One region of the Pantoea sp. X-Soil-TKNS-1280 genome, then DNA from elsewhere that is predicted to be linked to it. Evidence: predicted binding sites of a transcription regulator. Region 1 holds the regulator's gene; the other holds the start of a gene.

Region 1 (7,637 bases):
GAAGATCGTCGAAGGCTGGGATGATCCGCGTATGCTGACCGTTTCCGGTCTGCGCCGCCGTGGTTACAGCGCCGCCTCGATTCGTGAGTTCTGCCGCCGCATTGGCGTAACCAAGCAGGACAACATCGTGGAAATGGCGTCGCTGGAGTCATGCATTCGTGACGATCTCAACGAGAACGCACCGCGTGCGATGGCGGTCCTCGATCCGCTGAAAGTGGTGATTGAGAATCTGCCTGCGGGTCATGAAGAAATTATCACCATGCCAAACCATCCCAACAAACCGGAGATGGGTACGCGTGATGTGCCGTTCAGCCGCGAAGTGTGGATCGATCGTGCGGATTTCCGTGAAGAAGCCAATAAACAGTACAAACGTCTGGTGCTGGGCAAAGAAGTTCGTCTGCGTAATGCTTACGTGATCCGTGCAGAGCGCGTGGCGAAAGATGAAGAAGGCAATATCACCTGCATCTACTGTAGCTGTGACGTTGATACCCTGAGCAAAGATCCGGCTGATGGCCGCAAGGTGAAGGGTGTGATCCACTGGGTTTCCGCGATCCACGCGTTACCTGCGGAATTCCGTCTCTACGATCGTCTGTTCAGCGTGCCAAATCCGGGAGCGGCTGAGGATTTCCTCACCACCATTAACCCGAATTCACTGGAAATCAAACAGGGCTTTGTCGAGCCTGGACTGCGTGACGCCGATGCGCTGGCGCCGTATCAGTTTGAACGTGAAGGTTATTTCTGCGCGGACAGCGTTTACTCACAGCCCTCTAAGCTGGTGTTTAACCGCACTGTCGGTTTACGTGATACCTGGGCGAAAATCGGCGATTAATCCTTTTTGTCGTTATCACCATATCATCATGAAAGGGCGAGCAATCGCCCTTTTTTATTGGCTGTAATTTCGGGCTGGCAACCTTTTATGCTGTGGGGTGTGAAATGCGTTTGTTACCGGGATTTGCAACTAATCTGACTTTAGTAAAATTAATCCATTTGCGAGTGTGAAAAACTGTATTTCAGGTAGGCTATGCGCTCCCAGACGTTGCTCCGCGGGTTGAAAAAGGAAAAAAAATGACGAGTCTCGCTCAGGAAGCCAAACACAGCGTAGTGGTTTTACATCAGCTTATAGAACGTATTTTTAATCAGTCAGAGGGCACTGACGACAGCATTGAGTTGTTTCTCTCGCATTTTCACCCGGATTTCAAAATGGTGACCCCGCAGGGTAAACAGCTGGATTTAAATGCGATGGAGGTGTTGTTCCGCCAGTTGCGTGGTCAGCGGGAAGGGATGCGTATCGCGACCAGCGAACATGCCATCATTTCACAGCAAAGCCAGGAAGTGACCATTCAATATCGTGAGTTGCAGATGATGAACGGCAACAACCAGAGTCGTATTTCTCTGGCGGTGCTGGATTGCACCACCTCCATTCCGCGCTGGCGTTACCTGCAGGAAACGCTGGTTCTGTAATCTCAGGAATAAAAAAACCGGTGCCAGGCACCGGTTTTTTCATACTGCATAGCACATTTTATTGCTTATCGTGGAGCGTCTCGTCTTCGCGGCAGTCTCCCAGCGCACAGTGGCCGTACAGGTACAGGCTGTGGTTGGTGAGTTTGATACCGTGACGTGTTGCGATTTCACGTTGACGCGTCTCAATAGACTCATCACTGAACTCGATCACTTTGCCACAATCCAGGCAGATCAAGTGGTCATGATGATGCTGTTGCGTCAGTTCAAAGACGGATTTGCCACCTTCAAAGTTATGACGAGTCACGATACCCGCGTCATCAAACTGGTTAAGAACGCGATATACCGTTGCCAGACCAATCTCTTCGCCCATGTCGATCAGGCGTTTGTACAAATCTTCCGCACTGACGTGATGGCACTCGGGTTCCTGAAGCACTTCCAGAATTTTCAGTCTGGGTAGAGTGACTTTCAGGCCAGCCTTCTTCAATGCGGAGTTGTTGTCAGTCATGCGGATATTGTCCTGTTACTTTGCTAGTCACTTGCGGCGCAGGGCCTTGAATGTCGATCACGCGCATTCTCATTTGCGTCTCATTATAGAACTCAAGCAGTGAAATGAAAACCAAGGGCACGTCCTGAAATCACCAATGGCTGTAGGGAAAAATGTCGCTAACGCCGGCGGGGATCGTACAGGTCTTTGTTTCCATTTCACTCAGCCTCATTCTGATGCCAGAGGAATAAGCGGATGACCGTTACGGGTATTCTACAGATTTGCAGGTAAAAGTTAAAAAAACGTGGCTATTATTTTTATAGGAATTTCCGATTCTCAATGTGAGCCAGCGCCCACATTGAGTAGGAAAGGGGATCAGGCTTCGATAATGTCTTTCAGCTGCAGCTCATCGAAAATCTGTTTCACCCACTTATCAACACGTTCGTTGGTCAGTTCCGGCTGACGATCTTCATCGATAGCCAGACCAAGGAAGTGTTTGTCATCGGCCAGACCTTTGGACGCTTCGAAGTGGTAACCCTCGGTCGGCCAGTGACCGACAATCACCGCACCATTTGGCTCGATAATGTCACGGATGGTGCCCATCGCATCGCAGAAGTATTCTGCATAATCTTCCTGGTCACCACAGCCGAACAGCGCAACCAGTTTGCCATTGAAGTCGATCTCTTCCAGCGTCGGGAAGAAATCATCCCAATCACACTGTGCTTCGCCGTAGTACCAGGTCGGAATGCCCAGCAACAGAATATCGAATGCTTCGAGATCTTCTTTAGTGCTCTTGGCAATGTCATGCACTTCGGCCACGTCTTTACCCAGTTGTTTCTGGATCATTTTTGCAATGTTTTCAGTGTTGCCGGTATCGCTGCCGAAGAAAATGCCTACGATTGCCATGGGTTAAGTGACCTCTTAAATCCTGATATTGAATATGTGATGACAGCGAATGATAGCAGACCGGGCAAAGTGGCGGAACTTGTAAAGCCGTGACTTTTGTTCCTGCGTGCGGTCTGCGCCTGTTACGACAGTTTGAGCTGCGCCAGCAGCATTTGTTCAATTAATTCGCTGCGGCTGATGTTTTGTTGCTCAGCCAGGGTGTTGAGTGCATCAACGGCCTCGCTGCTCATTTTCAGCTCAACACGACGCAATCCTCGCACTTTATCGCGTTTCAGCTGATTGCGTTTGTTAATCCGCAACTGTTCGTCACGCGTCAGCGGACTGGTTTTGGGGCGACCGGGACGCCGCTCATCAGCGAAGAGATCGAGCGTGGTACGGTCAGTCTGTTCTTTTGCCATGATTTGTAAAACTGAGTGGGCGCGAACGGCGGAAAGGCGCTGCGCGATTTATACATTATCGGCCCGGCCACGGTGAAAAAATCATCCGTGGCAAATTTTTAGCGCGACATCATACTCCAGCGCCCCTGACTACGCCAACCTTAAACGGTTCGCGGCAAGCTTTTGCTTTTACAGTACAAAAAATCGGCGCGCTGCGCGCAAAACGGCTTCAGGTTTTTCGGCATGGACCCAGTGCCCGGCGCCGCTGATGACATGCGCATGTGCCTGGGGGAACTGGCGCAACAACGCATCACGGTGCTGATTATCCAGATAGGGTGAATCACCACCGCGGATAAACAGCGCCGGATGTGGCCATGCAGGTACCTCTTCCCAGCCGGAGATAGTGGTGTAGTTATCCCACAACACCGGCACATTGAAGCGCCATTCACCGTCCTGGAACGATTTCAGAATGAACTGAATCACGCCTTCTTCATCCAGCAGGGGGCGCATCACCTCAGCGGCTTCGCTGCGGCGTGTCACACCTGCTGCGCTTACGGCACGGATAGCGGCGAAAATTTCATCATGGCGACGCGTCTGATAATCGACCGGGGCGATATCGATCATCACCAGTTTTTCAATGCGGTGTGGTGCGATGGCGCTTAACGCCATGGCGATTTTACCGCCCATCGAATGACCAACGACGCTGACACGATCGATGCCCTGGGCATCCAGCGTTTCGACAATATCCTGCGCCATCGCCGAATAGTTCATGATTTCGCTGCGGCCGGAGAGGCCGTGATTACGCACATCAACCTGCAGGGTAGGGCAGGCATCGCGCAGGCCACGCGCCAGTACACCGAGGTTATCCAGGCTGCCAAACAGGCCATGAATTAACAGAATAGGGGTAGCTTCGGGGGCAGATTGTTCAGTTTGCAGACGGGCATTCAAAATCATGGCAAAGTTCTTACGGTTGTGAGCTTCGCTTAGGTTATCATGGATCCACCTGTCCAGGAGCCAGCCAGGTGGGTATTAGGGCATTATCTGACTTTTGCCCTGAAACGATGCCAGCGCTATCGGCAGCCTGGGATTTAACTTTATAATCCTCATGTTAGAACCCGCTCACATTTTGCACGGCAGGATTTTGCTAAGGCCTTTGCAGAAATGCGTGGTTCTGTCATTTGCCAGAATCGTACGGAAAAAGATGAAAACGATTGAAGTTGACGAAGAACTCTACCGTTATATTGCCAGCCACACCCAGCACATTGGCGAAAGCGCCTCCGAAATTTTGCGCCGCATGCTGAAGTTCACTGCCGGTCAGAGTGCCCCTGCAACCCCTGCTGTGGCTCAGGCTGCAGCAAAAGAATCACAGCCAGTGCGCAGCGAACCGCGCCCGCAGGATCGCGTTCGCGCGGTACGTGAACTGCTACTTTCCGATGAGTATGCGGAGCAAAAAAAGGCGGTTAACCGCTTCATGCTGGTCTTGTCAACGCTCTATCGTCTTGATCCCGCAGCCTTTGCTGAAGCCACTGCGTCACTGCAGGGGCGTACCCGTGTTTATTTCGCGGGTGACGAGCATACGCTGTTGCAAAATGGCACCCATACTAAGCCGAAGCACGTGCCCGGCACGCCGTATTGGGTGATCACCAATACCAATACTGGTCGCAAATGCAGCATGGTGGAGCACATCATGTTAGCCATGCAGTTCCCACCGGAGCTGACAGAGAAAGTTTGCGGCACCATTTAAACTGAAGCGTCAGGGAGAAGCGCCAATGGCCAATCACCCCCGTGCCGGGCAACCCGCCCAGCAGAGCGATTTGATTAACGTTGCACAATTAACCTCTCAGTACTACGTTTTGCAGCCTGATGTGGCTAATCCGGAACATGCGGTGAAATTTGGCACTTCCGGCCATCGTGGTAGCGCAGGACGTCAGAGCTTCAACGAAATGCACATTCTGGCGATTGCTCAGGCGATTGCGGAAGAGCGTAAAAAGAACGGCATCACTGGCCCGTGCTATGTCGGTAAAGACACGCATGCGCTGTCTGAACCGGCGATTCTGTCTGTACTGGAAGTGCTGGCGGCTAACGGCGTGGATGTGATTGTGCAACAGGACAACGGTTATACGCCGACGCCGGCGATTTCTAACGCCATCCTGGAGCACAACAAACGCGGTGGTGCCCAGGCTGATGGCATTGTTATCACACCGTCGCACAACCCACCGGAAGATGGTGGCATTAAATACAACCCGCCGAATGGTGGTCCGGCCGATACTAACGTCACTAAAGTGGTGGAAGATCGTGCTAACCAGCTGATGAAAGGTGGATTGAAAGAGGTGAAACGTCTGCCACTGGATCAGGCGTGGGCCAGCGGTCATATCGTTGAACAGGATCTGATTCAGCCATATGTGGCAGGTCTGGCGCAGGTGATTGACTTCCCGGCGATTCAGAAAGCGGGCCTGAAAATTGGTGTGGATCCGCTTGGCGGTTCCGGCATGGCCTACTGGCAGCGTATTGCCGAGCACTACAAGCTGGACATCACCATCGTTAACGATGCGATAGATCAGACGTTCCGCTTTATGCATCTGGATAAAGATGGCGTAGTGCGTATGGACTGCTCGTCAGAATGCGCCATGGCTGGCCTGCTGGCGTACCGCGACAAATTCGACCTGGCATTCGGTAACGACCCGGATTATGACCGCCACGGTATCGTGACTCCGGCTGGTCTGATGAATCCAAACCACTATCTGGCGGTAGCGATCAACTACCTGTTCCAGCATCGTCCGCAATGGGGCAAAGATGTCGCCGTGGGTAAAACTCTGGTGTCCAGTGCGATGATTGACCGTGTGGTGAACGATATTGGCCGCAAGCTGGTGGAAGTACCGGTTGGCTTTAAGTGGTTTGTTGATGGCCTGTTTGATGGCAGTTTTGGTTTCGGCGGTGAAGAGAGCGCCGGGGCATCTTTCCTGCGTTTCGATGGCACAGCCTGGTCCACTGATAAAGACGGTATCATCATGTGCCTGCTGGCCGCAGAAATTACGGCGGTAACCGGTAAAAACCCGCAGCAGCATTATGATGAGCTGGCTGCGCGTTTTGGTGCACCGAGCTACAACCGTTTACAGGCCTCAGCAACGTCGGCACAGAAAGCAGCGCTGTCGAAACTGTCTCCGGAAATGGTCAGTGCCGATACCCTGGCAGGTGACCCGATTACCGCGCGTCTGACGGCCGCACCCGGTAACGGCGCGGCGATTGGTGGCCTGAAAGTGATGACGGAAAATGGCTGGTTCGCTGCTCGTCCGTCAGGCACCGAAGATGCCTACAAAATCTACTGTGAAAGCTTCCTTGGTGCTGAGCATCGTCAGTTGATCGAGAAAGAAGCGGTAGAGATTGTCAGCGAAGTGCTGAAGAACGCGTAAGCGATACAGGATCAGGCATACAATATATTGCCGATCTTGCAGATTTTATTGACCTGCTAATGGTTGATGCAGAAGGGTTCATGTTGATCATGAACCCTTTTTTATTGGTAATTTCACCGTGGAGGACACAGTTCACTTCACCAAATCGACACGCTAAGGTGAGGTCCACATTTCAGGTTGCAGGATAGGACATCATGCTTGAACCAGAGGAAGGATTGCTGACATTTCGCGCCGAAGGTAACAATGTTAAATCAAGTCGAAACTATTCAAGGGTTATTCACTGGCCTGGGAATTTATCTCTTTGCCGCAAACAGCTTTCGGGCGTGACTCTTGGCAGAGGGTTCGATCTTGGTGATCGCTCAACAATAAGCGTTTTAAACACATTGATAAAAGCTGGAATAAAAAAAGAACAGGCAGAACTGATCTCTGAAGCTGCAAAATTAAAAGGATGTGCTGCATATGATTTTGTCAAAAAGAATAAAGAAAGAATAGGTGAGATATCTGAGCGTCAGCAGGTTAATTTATTTAACATAGCATATGTTGAATTAAAGAAGGATGTTGAAAGAATATGCAAAAAGAAAGATATATTAATCAAATATCACCCGAGGCCAGATACTCCTCCTGATGTGGCATGGAATAATATTCCAGGGAAGATTAAAGATATTCTAATCGATTTGAGATATCGTGGCGATTATAAAGATTACGCAAGAGAACTCCTGCAACCTATGGCATATGCAGGAGATTTGATTGGTTTTGGCAAAACGTTGTCGAATAGATCATTATGGGCGGGAGTGCCAATAGATAGATTTAACAAAAGGGTTGAATATTATGAGAGATATTAGATTTTTTTGTTTGTTAATAGCCTTTTCTTTAAATGTGCATGCAGCATTTACCGAACCAGAAATGAGCCAGCTTGCAGAGATTAATGAAAAAGCACTGGAGAAAGTCGAGGTAGCAAAAAAAGATCTCGATAAAACAATAAAGGAAACAATAAAAACC
Region 2 (7,637 bases), on a different replicon from region 1:
TCGCGCAGCAGGCCAGCCGGGCCAAAATCCGTCTCGACAGTCAACCCAAATTCTGCCATTAAAGCTGGCCATACCGGTTTCAGGCTACCGGCTGCCAGGATGTGCAGCGGCGTTGTCATGATAATGCGTCCGGTAAAATTGTTGATACCATTGGTCAGCCTGTTTCTGCATATCAATATCGCGGAATTTTTCCGGATAGAGTTTCTTCGCCATCCACAACTCTCCCAGCCCAATGGCTTCAGGCATCGGATAGCCCCAGGCTTTGGCATATTCCGGCATTAACCATACACGATGATTTTTCACCGCATCGATGGTTTGCCACTGCGGGTTATGGGTAATTTCATCCACCACCTGCGGGTAGCGATCCTGGACAAAAATCACCTGCGGATCCCAGGCAATCACCTGCTCCATGCTCACCTGTTTAAAGCCCTGGATAGTCGATGCAGCTACATTGAGCGCCCCCGCGTGGGCCATCATCAATCCGGTATATTTGCCGGAACCATAAGTGGTGAGGTCCGGGTTTGCCATATAGGCACGCACGCGTTGCTGTGCCGGAACAGACTGCAAACGGTCGGTTACCAACTGGCGACCTGCAAAGGCAGCATTAATCAGCGCTTTCGCCTGTTGCTGCTTATTCACCACCTCACCAATGAGCGTGATGCCTTCCTTAATTCCCAGATTATAGGCCCGTTCTTCATCCTGCATGGAGGGATTGATTTTGCCCTGCTGACCGGCGTCGTCATGCCGCAAAGAGATAGCGATCACCGGAATGCCGAGGGCGGAAATTTTATCGATCATCTCTTTGGGGGCGTAGTTGGTCACAAACACCACCTGCGGATGGAGCGCCACCAGGCTTTCCACATCCACATGGGTAAGATCGCCAAGCATCGCTTTGTGATTGAGTTCCGGCACCAGCGTGGCGTAACCGTCACCCAACTGTTGCTTCCAGTTGGCCAGGATGCCGACGATTTTGTCGGTGGCGTTCAGTTGCACCAGCAAATTCAGGGTTTGATGTTGCAGCACCACGACACGGTCCACCTTGTCGGGAATGGTGACCTGGCGACCGATCTGATCGGTGACCACCCGGCTGGCAAAGCTGTGCAGTGAGGTAAGCAGTAAAACGCTGGCTAAGGCAAAGCGGGAAAAAGGGCGGTTCATAATGGCTCCTGATATCGATATGCACAGGATTATATAGCGATATGTGCCATGACTAAATATACGATTGCTCTTTTAAAAATTAACGATATATAATAATTTACATAACGATAATAATAACCTTACAAAACAATACCATAAATCAATCTTTTTTATTCAGTAAAGCAATGGCCAGGAAATGAAAATTAATTCGCGTAACACCCCGGTTATCAGTTTAATAAGCTTAAGCGTACTGATAGCGATTAATGCCAGTGCGGCAGAAAACACCACAGAGCAACCTGCTCTAACCGTCACCGCAGCACCCAATCAAACCCCTTCATCTGTCGATAAAAAAGCCACTTTGGGTAATTTAGGCAGCCAGGAAATACGTAATACCCCGTGGTCGGTTGAGACAGTTTCTCCGCAATTGATGAAGCGGCAGCAACTGAAAAGCATCACCGATATCTATCGCTATATGCCCTCGGTACAGGGGGATGGCGCGCGTCCACAGACGCGGGGTATGCAGGGCAGCGTGGTACAAAACAGCATGATCGATGGGTTGAATGTGGTCTCAACCACCGATTACGCCGCGGAACAGTTTGATCATCTGGAAGTGTTGAATGGGCTGGCCGGTTCGCTTTATGGCCCTGCCAACCCGGCTGGCTTATTCAATTTTGTCAGCAAGCGTCCAACCGATACGCCGCAGCATAGCATTACGGTCGGGGGCGGAACCGGGCTCAGCCATCTGCTGTCTGGTGATTTTAGCGGTCCGCTGGATGACAACGACCGGCTGCGCTACCGCCTGAATATGCTGGATGATGAAGGTAATGGTTACGTAAAAGGCAGTAAGAAACGTCGTCAGTTAGTGAGTCTGGCGTTGGATGCTAACCTTACCGATAAGACGGTGCTGGAAACCAACTTTAGCTATTACCATTTCTATGACAAAGGCTTGCCGGGTAAATTTGCGCTGGGCAGTGGCCTGACATTCCCCGCCGCGCCTGATCCGAAAACTGCGCATCTGGGCCAGTCCTATGCTGGTGATAACAACCATACGCTGACCGCAGGCGTGCATCTCAAGCACGATTTTGACGGCAACTGGCAGGGCGAAGTGGGGGTGTTACGACAAATCGCCGATCGTGAGTCAACGGCGGTCACTAATACCTTTACCGACAATAAAGGCCATTACACCACCACCACGTCTTCGGCCACCGCCAGTCGTTTTACCATCAACAGCTACATGGCGAATCTGAATGGTGAAGTGGATACCGGCTGGATTCATCACCAGATTTCCACCGGCCTGCGCGGTTTTGTCTGGAAAAATATGAACCCGATAGCGGGGGGGACTTCAACGTTGGGCAGTGCCTCGCTGGATAATCCGCAGGCCTTTGCTGAACCTGATTACCCGGATTTCACCGATCGCTACCATTCGGCGACTGCCACCCAACACGCCTTCCTGTTGAGCGATAACCTGTCGTTTTCACCCCAATGGAGCCTGTTGCTGGCAGGAAGCGAAAGTTTGCTCAGTTCGTCCAACTACAACAAAGCAGGCAGCCGTACCAGCGAATCGTCGAACAGTGGCTTTAGCGGTTCTGCCAGTTTGATGTACAAGCCGGTTGACCCGCTGACGCTGTATGTCAGTTACGCGGATAGCCTGCAACAGGGGGATACCGCACCAACCGGATCGAATAACGCCGGGAACATCCTCGCGCCTTACCGCAGCCGTCAGGTGGAGATGGGCAGCAAACTGGCGATTAATAACAAACTTCTCCTCACCGCCGCGGTGTTTCAGATCAAGCGCCCTTACGCCTATACCAATGCCAGTGGCGACTATGCCATCGATGGCGAACAGCGTAACCGGGGTATTGAGTTGATGGCTGATGGCGATGTCACTGATCGCTTACATATTTACGGTGGCATGACGTGGCTGGATCCGCGTTTGTTAAAAACCGCCAGCAAACAGACCGAGGATAAGCAAATCGTTGGTTTGTCGCGCTACGTCGCCAGCCTGTTTGCTGCCTATGATCTGCCGATGCTGAGTGGCACGGATATCCACGGCGGCCTGCATTATGTGGGTCGGCGCAGCACCGATAACCAGAACAATGGCTGGGTGAGCGGTTATACCACGCTGGACGCAGGAACAGCATGGAAAACCCAACTGTTCAACACCGCCACCACCTTCCGCCTGGATGTGACCAACCTGACGAATCGCCACTACTGGACCAATATCGTACCGGGTGGACTCAACGGTTACAGCGGTTCGGGTTACGCCAGCGCCCAGCTGGGCGAGCCGCGTATGGTTCAGGTATCCATGCAGCTTAACTTCTGACGGGAATACACCGATGTTGAAACCGATTTGCCGGTTAGCGCTGGCGCTGCCGTTATTGCTGGCCAGCGCCACTGGCCTGGCGCAAACCGTGACTGACGATCGTGGTAACCGGGTGGAAATCACCCATCCGGTCAACCATATTGCGGACGCCTGGTTTGCCCATCATTCGTTGCTGATGACGCTGGGGGCGGGTGACCGCATTGTCGCGACGGTTAACCATCCGGCAGATCGGCCGTGGATGTTTAAGGTTCAGCCGTCACTGAACCAGGCTTTACAGGCGCATGGTAAAACCTTCGCCAGTGAAGCGCTGGTGGCGCGTCATGTGGATGCGGTCTTTGTCCCGGCAAATGATCCGGATGCCCAGTCCTATCGCCTGGCGGGCATTCCGGTGCTGGAAATGCAGTTTGATGACTTCGACTCGATGAAGCGTTCTCTCACCACTACGGCAGCAGTGATTGGCACGCCTGAGGCGCAGGCACGAGCTGTGGCCTATAACCAGTATCTGGATCAGCAAATCGCCAGCATTCAGGCGAAAACTCAGGGATTGAGCAACAGCCAGCGCCCGACTGTGCTGCATATTCAATCGCTCCATCCATTGAAAGTGGATGGCCGCAACACGCTGATTGATACCTGGATCAAGCTTGCGGGTGGGCGCAATGTGGCGGCGGGGATTGATGGCAATATGAAGCCTATTTCACCGGAGGATGTGATTCGCTGGAACCCGGACGTGATTATCATAGGTGCTGGTGCGGGCAATCTGGCGGATTCTGATTACGCGGGCCTTTTCAATAGCGTGAAGGCGGTGCAGAACCATCGTGTCTGGCAGAATCCGGCGGGAGTATTCCCGTGGGACCGTTATGGCACAGAGGTTGCGTTACAGATTCAGTGGGCTGCCGCGAAGCTCCACCCGGAACTGTTTCCCGCACTGAACATCAATGAGGCGACGCGACGTTTTTATCGCCAGTTTTATCAGTATCCGCTAAGCGCTGCCGAGGCTGAACGGATATTGCAGGCGCTGCCGCCAGCCTCCTGATAAATAAAATCCCTGTCATATCAATCTGTTTCCTTTACATATCTCTACAATCGCAAAATAACCTCTGCCAGCTGGTGAGTAAACCAGCTGGCAAAATTTAACAGGTGTGTATTTTTAATACAGAAAACCGCCAAACAAGAGCTCCTGATTAATCAGGAGCTTCCTTAAGGTTAACTTAATGTTGTGATGTTCGTCACGATGGTTTGCCAGATAATATCTGGCGAACCAGAGATCAAATAGTGTTTTTCCTTTTTTTACTGCGTCGCTGTTGGGGAATATTTATTATTTTCATGTGTAGTGATACTAATAATTATTATCATTACGCTTTTAGCGACTATCTGGAGCACTCTACTTGCTGGCGACGTTCATTATCGCATTGCGCGAAGGTCTTGAAGCTGCATTAATCGTTGGTATTATCGCCGCTTTCTTACGCAAAAATGGCAAACCACTGACTGCCATGTGGGTGGGCGTGGTATGTGCTGTCATTCTCTCCCTTGCCGTCGGTTTTGTACTGAACCTGACTGAGAATGCCTTACCGCAGGCGCGTCAGGAGATGATGGAATCCGTTATCGGCCTGGTTGCGGTGTTCTTTGTTACTGGCATGGTGATGTGGATGAACTCCCATGCTCACAACCTGAAGCGCAGGCTTGAAACCGAAGCTGCAGAGGCGATCACCCGTTCCAGTGCGATGGCGCTGGCAAGCATGGCATTTTTGTCGGTGCTGAAAGAAGGGTTCGAGACCAGCGTCTTCTTACTGGCAACCTTTTCTGCCTCGCAATCGGCAATCTGGGCGGCGGTTGGCGCGGTTCTGGGCTTGCTGGTGGCGATCCTGGTGGGATGGGGCATTTATGCCGGTGGGATTCGTATCAATCTGTCCCGTTTCTTCCGTTTTACGGGTCTGTTCCTGATTCTGGTTGCCGCCGGATTAATTATCTCCGCCTTACGCAGCGCCCATGAAGCGGGCTGGCTGAATGCGGGGCAGCAGCGCGTTGCTGACCTCACCTGGCTGGTGACGCCGGGTACGATTCAGTCTGCACTGATCACTGGCGTGCTCGGCATCCCGGCCGATCCCAGACTGGTAGAGTTTGCTGGCTGGCTGATTTACATCGTCGCAGTTGCGGCATTGATCTATTGGCCAGCCCACCTGCGACCGGCACCCAAACGTGCGGCGCAATTCACCGCCGTGACCGGAGCAGGCCTGGCGCTCACCGCTCTGCTGCTGTTTCTGGTTTATCCGGCACCGAATGCCGATATCCCTGATGAAATTCCGCTGGTGAGTCGCGCTTCGCTGCAAACCGTGGGCCATATCAGTAGCCAGCCTGCGACAGGCAAACCCCAGTTTGCCGTTACCCTTGAGGGGCTACCTGTCGCCGCGCTGACGGTGGCTGATGATCAGTTAAGCAAAGTCACCACTTCTGGTAAGCAGGAGTGGCAGGCGGATTACAGCTATGAACCAGCCGACGCCAGCTCGCCACTGACGCTGGACCAGGTGATGGAAGCCTATGGCAACCGCATTCCGGTGGGATTAAGCCCGGCGCAGCATCCCGGTCCGTATCAGGCGAAATGGACGGTGAATTGCAGCGTGGACGCGACCATGATGCGTGGCGTAGTGGTGACCGCAGAATCGCACTCGTCAACCTATATCACTTTATCCGGCAGTGGCCTGCAGTCGCCGCGCACCATTAGTGCCCGCGCCCGCAACGCAGAAGCGGGCTGCGACTGGCAAATCAGCCCGACGTTTTCACAGGATATCGAGCAGCGCCTGCGTGATGCGGTGGCTGCGCAGGATGTCTACCACTTCTGGGCCGTTATTTTACCTTCGCTTTTTGCCATTCTGGCCTTCACCTGCTTTTTCTCAGCCAGTCGTCAGTTCAGACGACTAAAAGGTGTTCGCGCCCGAGGACGCAGCAAACAGGGACTGCTGGACAGTTCAACTCACCAATGACATTGCCTGAAAAACAAACAGGAAGGCACGATGAAGACAAAACCGTTCACCAAAAAATATGCGCTCATTGCGGCAGGGATTTCCGCGGCTCTGCTGCTTTCGGTTGATGCGCAGGCCGCAACACAGGCACCTGTGAAAAACGGTGTTTCGCAGGTCAATATCACCATGACCAGTGAAGGCGATGGCACCTGCCATATCGACCACACCACCGCGAAAGCGGGCCCGGTCACCTTTACCGTCGTGAATAAAACGGCGACGTCACTGACTGAGCTGGAGCTGCTGAGCGACAACCGTATTCTGGGTGAAAAAGAAAACCTGGCACCGGGCCTGCCAGCGGTGAAATTCACCCTGACGCTGGACGGTGGCACTTATCAGATTTATTGCCCCGGCGCGAAGCAGGAGCTGACTAACTTCACCGTGACGGGCAAGAGCGCGGCGGCACCATCAGGTAGCGCGGCGACCTTACTTAACGAAGGTGCGAAAGGTTATGGCGCTTATGTCAGCGGCGTGGTCGATGCCATGGTGGTGGCGGTCGATCGTTTGAAGGCGGATATCGACGCGGGCGATCTGGAAAAAGCCAAAGCTGACTACGCCAAAGCGCGTCCCTTCTATGAACGTATCGAATCTGATGTCAGTGGTTTCGTGTTGCCGGGCTTTAAAGCCACCGATAATGCGGGCAACCTCGACTATCTGATCGATATGCGCGCGTCTAACCTCGATCCGAAAGTGGGCTGGCACGGTTTCCATGCGATTGAACGCGACCTGTTTGAGAAAGGCGCTATCACTGCAGAAACGAAGCAAACTGCGGTGGAACTGCAGGCCAATGTCGGCAAACTGGACAAACTGATCAAATCTATCAACTTCAAACCGGAAGACCTGGCGAACGGCGCCGCGGATCTGCTGGAAGAAGTGCAAAGCACCAAAATCAGCGGGGAAGAAGAGGCGTTCAGCCATCTTGACCTGATCGATTTCGCCGGTGATATCGAGGGTGCCGAGCAGGCATTTGCCTTCCTGAAACCGGGCCTGGAAAAAATCGATCCCGACCTGACCAAACGCGTGAGCGAGCAGTTTGCTGCCGTGCATGCGTTACTGGAAACCTACCGCGATCCAGCGATTCCGGGGGGGTACAAATACTACACCGCCGAGCTGAAAGCTTCCGATGGCGCAAAACTGAGCCGTGCGGTGCAGGCGTTGCAGGA

The links. Region 1 encodes Fur, which represses iron uptake genes when iron is present. Its sites were predicted from a motif close to ATAATAATGAGAACNACTATCAA; they were not measured.
Region 2: efeU (iron uptake transporter permease EfeU) is a predicted target of Fur. The motif match lies at 4,791-4,813, and genes of this name have one in related genera.

Annotation. Positions count from the first base shown of each region.
Region 1 is NZ_AP035962.1:1,253,765-1,261,401, forward strand. Features, by position in the region: gene glnS (glutamine--tRNA ligase) at 1-829, shown strand, start outside; gene AC6I8X_RS05830 (hypothetical protein) at 1,066-1,461, shown strand; gene fur (ferric iron uptake transcriptional regulator) at 1,520-1,966, opposite strand; gene fldA (flavodoxin FldA) at 2,321-2,851, opposite strand; gene ybfE (LexA regulated protein) at 2,974-3,249, opposite strand; gene ybfF (esterase) at 3,418-4,182, opposite strand; gene seqA (replication initiation negative regulator SeqA) at 4,430-4,972, shown strand; gene pgm (phosphoglucomutase (alpha-D-glucose-1,6-bisphosphate-dependent)) at 4,998-6,638, shown strand; gene AC6I8X_RS05865 (DUF8812 domain-containing protein) at 6,833-7,480, shown strand; gene AC6I8X_RS05870 (hypothetical protein) at 7,467-7,637, shown strand, end outside.
Region 2 is NZ_AP035963.1:335,759-343,395, reverse strand. Features, by position in the region: gene AC6I8X_RS21525 (substrate-binding domain-containing protein) at 1-119, opposite strand, end outside; gene AC6I8X_RS21520 (ABC transporter substrate-binding protein) at 85-1,158, opposite strand; gene AC6I8X_RS21515 (TonB-dependent receptor) at 1,334-3,460, shown strand; gene AC6I8X_RS21510 (ABC transporter substrate-binding protein) at 3,474-4,493, shown strand; gene efeU (iron uptake transporter permease EfeU) at 4,846-6,438, shown strand; gene efeO (iron uptake system protein EfeO) at 6,469-7,637, shown strand, end outside.